3 regions of the Massilia varians genome follow, and region 1 is predicted to be linked to each of the others. Evidence: predicted binding sites of a transcription regulator. Region 1 holds the regulator's gene; each other region holds the start of a gene.
What was found. Region 1 encodes FNR, which switches genes on or off when oxygen is low (the NO sensors DNR and NnrR bind a similar motif). Its sites were predicted from a motif close to TTGATNNNNATCAA; they were not measured.

Region 1 (3,275 bases):
GACCGCATAGAAGGTCCACGACAGCAGCGCGCCGACCGCCGACAACAGCCCGGTGATCGCGCCGCCATCCAGGCAAGCCAGCGCGTCCCGGCTGATGCAGGCCAGGCCGGCCCCGCCCAGCAGCAGCGAAGGCGCCAGACGCCGCAAGGGCACCGCGTCGGGTTCGCGCAGGCCCGCCAGCGTCACGGTGATCGGCAGCAGCCCGATCACGATCGAGGTCATGGCCACGCCCCCCAACTGCACGGCCTGGGCCAGGAACAGGTAGTAGACGATGTTGCCCGCCAGGCTGAGCCAGGCCAGGCCGCGCCAGTCGGCCGGGGTCAGGCGCCGCCTGAGCCGCGGCCAGGCGCGGGCGACGAGGAGGGCGGCGACCAGGCCGTAGGCGAGGTAGCGGCCCGCCGACAGCTGCAGCGGCGAGAAGCCGGGCGCCAGCTCCGGGGCAAGGAACACCAGGCCCCAGAAGGCGCCCGCGGCGATGCCGGCGCCGATGCCGAGTTGCGTGGTATGGGTTCTGGTGTGTATCTGTGACAGCATGGCCGATCTCCGTGGGAAGGGAGATTGTCGGCCGGATGCCGGCGCGCTTCTTGACCGCCGCTACTGGATCTTTGACAGATTCTCTCGATACGCGCGCCGGTAGGCGGCGGGCGTGCTGTCCATCGCCCGGCGCATCGCGCGCGTCAAGGCGCTCTGCTCGGAAAAGCCGGCCGCCAGCGCGATTTCGGCCACCGGGCGCTTGCTGGCACGCAGCCGTTCGCAGGCGTAGCGCAGGCGGCAGTCCAGCAGCCAGTCGTGGGGCGTGCTGTCGTGCTCCTCACGAAACAGGGCATGCACGCGGCTCACGCTCAGGCCGGCCACGCGCGCCATGGCCTCGGTGGTCCACGGCAGGCCGGGTTCGGCCTCGATGCGGGCCCGCAGGGCGGCCAGGCGCGAGCGCGGTGCGGGCGCGCCCAGCGCCAGGGTGTCGAGCAGCAGCGGCGTCCAGCCGGCCAGCATGGAAGGGGCGGGGGGCCGGGTGGCGGCCAGGATGCCCATGAATTCGACCAGCTTGCGGGCGGCCGGACCGATGGCGCCGAAGGGCTGCTCGAGCAGGCGCTGCCAGGGCCCCGCGGCGAAGGTTTCCGGGCCCAGGTCGACGATCAGCGACTGGTTGGCGACCGCACTGCACTGCGAGTGCCAGGCGCGCGGCGCCACCACCGCCACGCGCAGCGGATCGAGCCGGGCCTGGCGGCCTTCGATCTCGAGCGCGACTTCGCCGCTCACGGGCAGCACCAGCTGGCCGAACTCGTGGCGGTCCGCGCTACGGGCGGCGCCATAGCTGCGCAGGTGCAGATCCAGATGCGGGGCGGGCGGCAGGGCGGCCATCCTGGGCAATCCTAGCCCATCGGGCTGCAGACCTCGGTGCCGGCGGCCAGCGCCTTGAGCCTGGCCGGATCGAGCAGGGTGACCTCGCGCTTGTCCACCTGCAGCCAGCCCTGCTTCTTGAAGCGCGACAGCAGGCGGCTGATGCTTTCGATGGTGAGCCCGAGGTAGTTGCCGATGTCCTCGCGCGACATGCGCAGCTGGAAGCTGGTCGGCGAATAGCCGCGCGCCGCGTAGCGTGCCGACAGGTTGACCAGGAACACGGCGAAGCGCTGCTCCGCACGCATATTGCCGAGCAGCAGCATGACGTTCTGCTCGCGCGTGATCTCCTGGCTCATGATGCGGTGGAAGTGGCGCAGCAGGGCGGGGACGTGGCCGAACAGCTCTTCGAGGCGCGCGAACGGGATCTCGCACACCTCGCTGTCCTCGAGGGCCACGGCGTCGCAGTGGTGGGTGCCGCTGATGGCGTCCATGCCCAGCAGCTCGCCGGCCATCTGGAAGCCGGTGATCTGGGCTTCGCCGGCGGCGTTCACCTGGTAGGTCTTGAAATGGCCGAAGCGCACCGCGTACAGGTTGCGGAAGGGTTCGCCCATGGCGTACAGGCGCTCGTCGCGCGCGAGGCGGCGGCGGCGGCCGATGATCTGGTCGAGGCGGTTGATGTCGGCATCCTCGAGCCCCATCGGCAGGCACAGCTGGTGCATGCTGCAGGCGCTGCAGCTGGCCTTGAGGGCCTGGATGACCGGCGCTTCGCCCGGAAGCGAGATGGGTTGGTTCATGGCAGGAAAACGAAAATGCTGACGCGGCCATTATAGACAAAGGCCGCGTCCGCGGGTTTTATTTCCCTACCGCAAGCCTGTTACAGGTGATGCCGGTGTTGCGCCTTCATCCTGTAGTACTCCTGCCGTCCCTTGGCCTGCACGGTCGCGGCGATCCCGGCCGCTTCCAGCGCCGCCTGATTCACGCTGGCGAAGGCGTCGGCATCTCCCTTGAGCGCTTCCACGGCCTGCTGCGCCTGCGCGGTGCCGGCCAGCGCCAGCCCGAAGGTGGCCGACACCGCGAGCTCGGCGGCCAGGGTGTCGAGGCTCGGCGCCACCACCTCATGCTGCGCCTTGGCCGCCTGCAGCTCCGCGGTGGCCTGGGGCGCCGCCAGCGTGCGCGCCAGGCCCATGTCGCCCGCGACCCGCGCCAGGTAGTCGAGCGCCGCCCGGCTGCCGGAGCGGTTGGCCAGGTCGCCGAGACGCAGCAGGGCCGTGTTCTTGGCATTGAACACGGCGCGACCGGCGCGCGGCTGCTCGATGAAGTCGATCATCGGCTGGACTGCGATCTCGCTGCCGATGTAGCCGAGGGTGGCCACGATCTGGGTCAGGAACTCCTCGTGCCGTTCCGGTTCGTCCACCAGCCACTCGAGCAGCAGGCGGGCGTCCTTCTCGCCGTACTGCGAGGCCAGCTCCCAGGGCACGCCTTCCACCCAGTGCCGGGAGACGAAGTCGCGCACATCGGCGGGCAGCGCCATGCCGCCCGCGCCGCAGGAGCAGCCGCCGGCGGGCATCACCTGGCCGCCGATGCTCAGCGGGCCCGAAAGGAAAGCCGAGGATTCCGCCGCGTTGACCACGTTGTGGTCGACCCCGACGGACGGGTACATGACCGCGCGCGGGTCGTCGGTGCGGTGGCTCAGGCCGCAGTTGTGGCCGTACTCGTGCACCCAGATCAGGCCTTCCTGGTTGGCCGTGAAGCGCACCGCGGCCACGTTGACCGAGGCGCTGCCGACCGGGGCGCAGCCGATGATGCTGTCACCGGGGCCGCCGCACCAGCGGATGGCCTGGACGACCTTGACGCCGCTGCCGGCGTTCAAGAGCGCAGTCAGGTCGCTCGAGGTCTGGATGGTCCCGGGGACGTTGGCCGGTAGCAGCCGGACC
Region 2 (3,275 bases), 2.1 Mb from region 1:
GGCCGGAGGCATGCCCCTGCGCCGTGTGCAAGCGCCTGGCCGAATGTGTATCATTTCGTCCCTAGCGAAAAATGCAATACAAACGATGCCATATCGGGCTCGCATGCAAAGAATTCGCATTAGATCACACAAAGTGACAAATATTTAACAATCCTGAAAGAAGCCATGCCCATCAGACGCCTTCCGCCCGGTGCGGAATACGACCCCAACCGGCTCCTCGACGCCATCATTGCCAGGCTGCGCCTGAAGAACGACGCCGCACTGTCGCGCGTGCTCGAAGTGGCGCCGCCGGTGATCAGCAAGATCCGCCACAGCACGCTGCCGATCGGCGCCACGCTCCTGCTGCGCATGCATGAAGAGAGCGAGTTCAGCATTCGTGAGCTGCGCGAGTTGATGGTCAAGTCGAAAGAGGACGGGCACGCGCTCGCGGTTTAAATGAAAAACGGCCGGCGGGACGCAAGCGTCGTCGGCCGGCCGTCGAGGGGAGGGATCAGGCCGCGTGTGCCAGCTTCTTGCCCGATGCGCCGCAACGTTCAGCGGTCTCCGGCTGTGCATGGGATGGCTTTCCCGGCGCGGCGCAGAAAGCGGTCGCAGCGCTGGGGGCTTCGCGCGGCTTGCCAGGCGCGGCGCAGAATGCCATCGCAGCGCTGGCGGCTTGGCGCGGCTTGCCAGGCGCGGCGCAGAATGCCATCGCAGCGTTGGCAGCTTGGCGTGGCTTGCCTGGCCCGGCGCAGAATGCGGTCGCGGCATGGGGGACAGGTCCGGTACCGAATTCTGCTTCGTAAATCTCACGCATGCGTTCGCCTGCCTGCTCGTGTTCGCCTTCATCGGCGGTGCCAATACCGACGTAGGGATAGTGGTGCAGGAAGTAGCCGAACAAGGCTGCGCAGTCGCGCGCATACTTCATCGTGTCGAGGATGTGGTAGTGCCAGAAGATGTCCACGTCGACGGTCGGCGATGCCTCCGCGTCAGGGTATTTCTTCATCAGGAACAGGAAGCGGCGGTATTCCGTTTCCACTGCATCGGTCCGCAACGCGGACCAGCCTTCGCCGGATTCCACATGCATCAGTTTCATTTTGATCGGGGCAAGATCAAGCGTTTCAAATGCTGCGAATTCGTTGGTCGACATAGTTATCACCTTTTGTTGTAGATCTGTTTGTCAAGGCATTCTTTTTTATCCCTAGTGTTGAAGCGGTACGTCAGAGAATCCTCCTCGAAGAACATGGCGCAATTAATCGGAAGTCAGGAACTGCGTGTTGAGCGGTGGCAGTGGTGACAATTGTCCTGCGACCCGTCAGGCTTAATGTTGAGTTCTGTCAACCGATAAACTGCTGTGCTGAAACGAGACAGCCTGGCCGCAACACTCGGCCAATGTTCATGCGATGGCCGGCAGCACGGCATCGCTGTCGTATTTTGGGGTAGCGGGCGTTTCGGATGGATACCCGGTCACGGGAATGGTAACAACGATGGTGGTGCCGGTATCCGGGCCGCTGCTGATCGAGAAGCTGCCGCCCAGGATGTTGACGCGCTCCTCGATGCCCACCAACCCAAAGGAACCGTTGCGGTTGCGGCTGCCCGGCTGCATGCCGATGCCGTTGTCGCGGATCGTCATGGTCAACATGTCGGCATGCTGGTGCAGGTCGATCCGTACCCTGGTCGCGCGCGCGTGCCGGGCCACGTTGTTGAGCGACTCCTGCAGAATGCGAAAGAAGGCGGTGGCGCATTGGTCGTCGAGGTGGTGTTCGGTTTCGTCCTCGACCAGTTCGCATTCGATCCCGGTACGGCGCGCGAAATCAGTCACCTGCCAGTCCACCGCCGCGTTCAGGCCGAGGTCGAGCACATTCGGCCGTAGGTCGTTGATGATCTGGCGCACACTGCGGATGGTGAGGTCAATCTGGCGTACGGTCGCGTTGGCGCGTTCGTACAGGCGGCCATGGCGGTCGCGCGTGCGGTTGGCGAGGATCTCGGCCTCGATCTTCAGCGCCAGCAGATTCTGCCCGAGTTCGTCGTGGATTTCGCGCGCGATGCGCTTGCGCTCGCCCTCCTTGATCTGCTCCGCGTGCGCGGCCAGTTGGCGCAGCTTTTCATTAGTGGCCTGCAGTTTGGCCTGGCTGGCGCGCAGTTCCCGGGTCATGTCCTCGGCCATGCGCAACGCGCTGCGACGCGAGGAAGCCATCGTCTGGAACAGCGCGAAGAGCAGCGCGGTGCTGAGCGCACCGGCGAGGGCTGCCAGCCAGGGATAGTAGAAGTCGAAGCGGGTGTACAGTGCGGACCTTGCGATGCTGAAATCGGCGCGCCACACCCGGTGGTTGAAGTGGATCGGCAGGTCGGCGTGCAGCATGTTGCCCTTGTCTGTGATGGCCGGCGGGAGCGGCTGCGCTGCCGTCGCATGGCTGTCATAAAGGATTGCGCTGTGCTGAGGCTCACCCGGCTCGAGCGGTACCTCGTTCAGGTCGGTGAGTATCAGGCGCACCCCGTCGGCCGGGAATCCCTCGAGCACCCCGTTGACCATGCGGTTGACGCCGAAACCGATGCCGACAGAGCCGAGGTAAGCGGCGCGGCGTCTGGCGACGGTGTCGACCGGCATGTCGTTGCGGTACACCGGCAAGCGCATCGCGAGTACGTTCTGGATGGGACCGGGCAGTATCTTGACGCGGAAGCCCGAGGCGGTCATGGTATTGTTGTCGCGCGACTCTGCCACTGTGTGGCGGATGTAGCTGCGCGCCTCCAGGTCGAGGCCGAGTGTGCCGAGGGTTTGCGGAGTAGCGGGTTCCATGTAGACAATGACCGTGTAGCTGTCGCGGCCGGGCACGGGACGCAGTGGCGTCGCAGGCTCGGGCATGCCGTACTGCCGCAGACGGCGACGTACGTCGGCCTCGATCGCCGGCAGTCCAGTCGGGCCGACGGTACGCGCATAATTCATGGCCTCGATGCCAGGAAAGTTGCGGGGCGTGTCGAGCTGCTCGACGTAGTAGCGAAATTCGTCGGCGCTAGCATTCGGTTTGGCATGGAACAGCCCGGCCATGCCGCGCAGCACGTCGGTATAGCTTTTGATACGGGCCTCGATCGCAAACTGGGCGGTGCGTGCCATGGCGCGAAAGCGCGTCTGGGCATCGGTTTCGATTGCCTTGGCGGTCGCCAGGTAGAGAGCAGCGCCGACCGTTACGGACAGCACGGCCCCTGTCAGCACCGCCGTCGGCATGACGACATGATGAGTGGAGTGGCTGCGGTGAGACATGGTCCGTAAACTCGCTTAGAAGGTGAACTCGTCGCGT
Region 3 (3,275 bases), 1.4 Mb from region 1:
ACCTTCTATTCACCCGCCAGCCGTGCCTGGGAACTGCTGCTGGGCGCCGGCCTGGCCTGCCTGCAAGCGCGCCCGGGCGCCGCCGCGCCGCGCCTGGCGCCGGCGCCGAACCTGCTGGCCTGGCTTGGCGCGGCCCTGCTGGCCGCCGGCCTGGTCCTGATTACCCGGGAAGACCCGTTCCCCGGCTGGCGCGCGCTGCTGCCCGCGCTGGGCGCGCTCCTGCTCATCGGCGCCGGGCCGCAGGCCTGGCTCAACCGCGTGCTGCTGTCGAACCGCCTCATGGTCTGGATCGGGCTGGTGAGTTATCCGCTCTACCTGTGGCATTGGCCGCTGCTGTCCTTTGCCCAGATCGTCGAATCGCGCGAGCCGGCGCCCGCCATCCGCGCCGCGGCGGTGCTGCTGGCCCTCCTGCTGGCCTGGCTGACCTACCGGGTGGTGGAGCGCCCGCTGCGCGGCGGCGGCGGCCGTGCCAAAGTCGCGGCGCTGAGCGCGATGATGCTGGCCTGCGCCGCCGTTGGCGGCTACATCTACCTGAACGACGGCCTGCCGGCGCGCAAGCCCGTCCAGGACAACCTGGCCAACCACAAGGCCCTGGTGCTGGTCGAGGACAAGGCCAATGCCGAGGCCTGCAAGAAGCGCTACGGTTTCGACTCGATCTATGAATACTGCCTGCAGGCCGATCCCGCGCAGGACCCGACCGTGATACTGCTGGGCGATAGCCATGCCTACCACGTGGTAGCCGGCCTGACGAAGTACTACAGCAGCGTCGGCGAGAACCTGCTGATGCTGGGTACCCGCCATCCCTACTGGGGGCTCGACCCACAGGGCGATCCCTACCAGCAGGCGACCCAGCCGATGCTGGAACTGGCCCTCGGCATGCCCTCGGTGAAGACCGTGGTGTTCTCGACCCACCTGCGCTTCGGCAGCGCGCCCGAGCAGCGGGTCTGGGTGGATGCGGCGCGCGAAACCTTCCGCCGTTTCAACGCGGCCGGCAAGCGGGTGATCTTCATGAACGACGTGCCCATCATCAGCTTCGACCCGCGTTCCTGCATCAAGCGCGCCGGCGTGGCCTCGTCGGCTACCCGCATGCCCTGCGCGATCACGCGCGCCGATTGGGAGCAGCAGATGGTGTCGCACCGCGCAGTGCTGGGCGCCCTGGCCCGCGAGTTCCCGCAGATCGCCTGGTTCGATTCGTCCACGGCCCTGTGCGACGACAGCGCCTGCCACGCCATGATCGACGGACGCCTGATGTACCGCGACAACAACCACCTGAGCTACGACGGCGACCTGCTGGTCGGCAGGCACTTTGCCGAATGGATGCGCCGGCGCGCGCCGCAATAAGATGGACGGCCCGGACCATGCGCTCCGGGTCGTCTTGTCCAGTAGTTGTCCCGTTTTGCCTCCCCTTGTTTTAACCCCCACCGTAGGAACAATCTGATTGATTGACGGCAATTCTCCGAGGCTTCTCGCAACATAAGATGAATTCTTACCGGCAACGTTTTACCCATGCCGACTAATTCATCCCTCGTTTCCTGGAGAATCCCTGTGATCACGACCGAATCGACGCCCTCCAAGTTCAAGCCCTATACCCGCCAGACGATCCACTCGGCGCGCCAATGGCAATGGCTGACGCCTGAGCTGCAGGAAGCCGTCCAGGTGGTGTCCCATGTGCTGCCGTTCCGCGTGAACGCCTACGTGCTGGAGGAGCTGATCGACTGGGACAAGGTGCCGGACGATCCGATCTACCGGCTCACCTTCCCGCACCGCGACATGTTGCCCGCCAGCGAATACGAACAGCTGCGCGACCTGGTGCTGTACAAGAAGGACGAGGCGGCCATTGCGAAGCTGGTGCACGGCATCCGGATGCGCATGAACCCGCACCCGGCCGGCCAGATGACGCACAACGTCCCGCGCGTCAACGACGCGCCGCTCAAGGGCCTGCAGCACAAGTACAAGGAAACCGTGCTGTTCTTCCCGAGCTCGGGCCAGACCTGCCACGCCTACTGCACCTTCTGCTTCCGCTGGCCGCAGTTCGTCGGCATGGACGACATGAAGTTCGATGCGCGCGAATGCAGCGAGCTGGTGTCCTACCTCGAGACCCACCAGGACGTCACCGACGTATTGATCACCGGGGGCGACCCAATGATCATGAACACGCGTTCGCTGGCCGAGTTCCTCGAGCCGCTGCTCGAACCGAACCTGGCGCACATCCAGAACATCCGCATCGGCACCAAGTCGGTGGCCTACTGGCCGCAGCGCTTCGTGTCGGACAAGGACAGCGACGACCTGATGCGCCTGTTCGAGAAGGTGGTCAGGTCGGGCAAGAACCTCGCGATCATGGGCCACTACAACCATGCGGTCGAGCTGCGCCATCCGATCGCCCAGCAGGCGGTCAAGCGCATCGTCGGCACCGGCGCCACGCTGCGCATGCAGGGGCCCCTGATCCGCCACATCAACGAAGACCCGAAGAGCTGGGCCGAGCTGTGGACCACCGGCGTGCGCCTGGGCGCGATCCCGTACTACATGTTCGTCGAGCGCGACACCGGGCCGCGCGACTACTTCTCGCTGCCGCTGGCGCGCGCGCACCAGATCTTCCAGGAGGCCTACTCGATGGTGTCGGGCCTGTCGCGCACGGTGCGCGGCCCCTCGATGAGCGCTTTCCCGGGCAAGGTGGTGATCGACGGTGTGGTCACGATCAATGGCGAGAAGCTGTTCGCGCTGCAGTTCCTGCAGGCGCGCAATCCGGAATGGGTGCGCCGTCCCTTCTTCGCCAAGTACGATCCGGACGCCACCTGGCTCGACCACCTGAAGCCGGCCTTCGGGCGCGACAAGTTCTTCTTCGAGCAGGAGAGCGAAGGCCCGCTGCGCGGACCCGGCGGACGTGTGATCCCGCTGGTGCCGGCGGGACAGGCATGCAGCGAAGCCGGCGGCGCTACCCAGGACGCAGCCTGAACCCGGACGCGCCTCCACGCACCCGACCGGGACTTGGCCCATGCAGGATACCGCCACCGCGCCACGCCTGACCGGCGTGGCGGTTTGTTTCTACGTGTTCCTGCCGTTCGCGCTGGGACACTATCTGTCGACGCTGCTGCGCAACGTGAACGCGGTGCTGGCCCCCGACCTGATGGGGACGCTCGCGCTCACACCGGGCGAGCTGGGGCTGCTCACCAGCGCCTTCTTCTTCGCCTTCGCGCTGGTCCAGTTGCCAGTCGGGATCGCCCTCGACCGCTGGGGGCCGTGCAGGGTGCAGCTGTCGATGATGCTGGTCGGCGCGC

Region 2: MasN3_RS07560 (glycine-rich domain-containing protein) is a predicted target of FNR. The motif match lies at 1,307-1,320, and genes of this name have one in related genera.
Region 3: MasN3_RS23245 (KamA family radical SAM protein) is a predicted target of FNR. The motif match lies at 1,439-1,452, and genes of this name have one in related genera.

What each region holds. Positions count from the first base shown of each region.
Region 1 covers NZ_AP026966.1:3,735,746-3,739,020, reverse strand. Annotated here, with positions in the region: gene MasN3_RS16790 (DMT family transporter) at 1-534, opposite strand, end outside; gene MasN3_RS16785 (helix-turn-helix transcriptional regulator) at 595-1,362, opposite strand; gene fnr (fumarate/nitrate reduction transcriptional regulator Fnr) at 1,374-2,135, opposite strand; gene MasN3_RS16775 (hypothetical protein) at 2,216-3,275, opposite strand, start outside.
Region 2 covers NZ_AP026966.1:1,648,307-1,651,581, forward strand. Annotated here, with positions in the region: gene MasN3_RS07555 (hypothetical protein) at 166-435, shown strand; gene MasN3_RS07560 (glycine-rich domain-containing protein) at 491-1,129, opposite strand; gene MasN3_RS07565 (sensor histidine kinase) at 1,376-3,202, opposite strand.
Region 3 covers NZ_AP026966.1:5,152,404-5,155,678, reverse strand. Annotated here, with positions in the region: gene MasN3_RS23250 (acyltransferase family protein) at 1-1,341, shown strand, start outside; gene MasN3_RS23245 (KamA family radical SAM protein) at 1,546-2,952, shown strand; gene MasN3_RS23240 (MFS transporter) at 2,993-3,275, shown strand, end outside.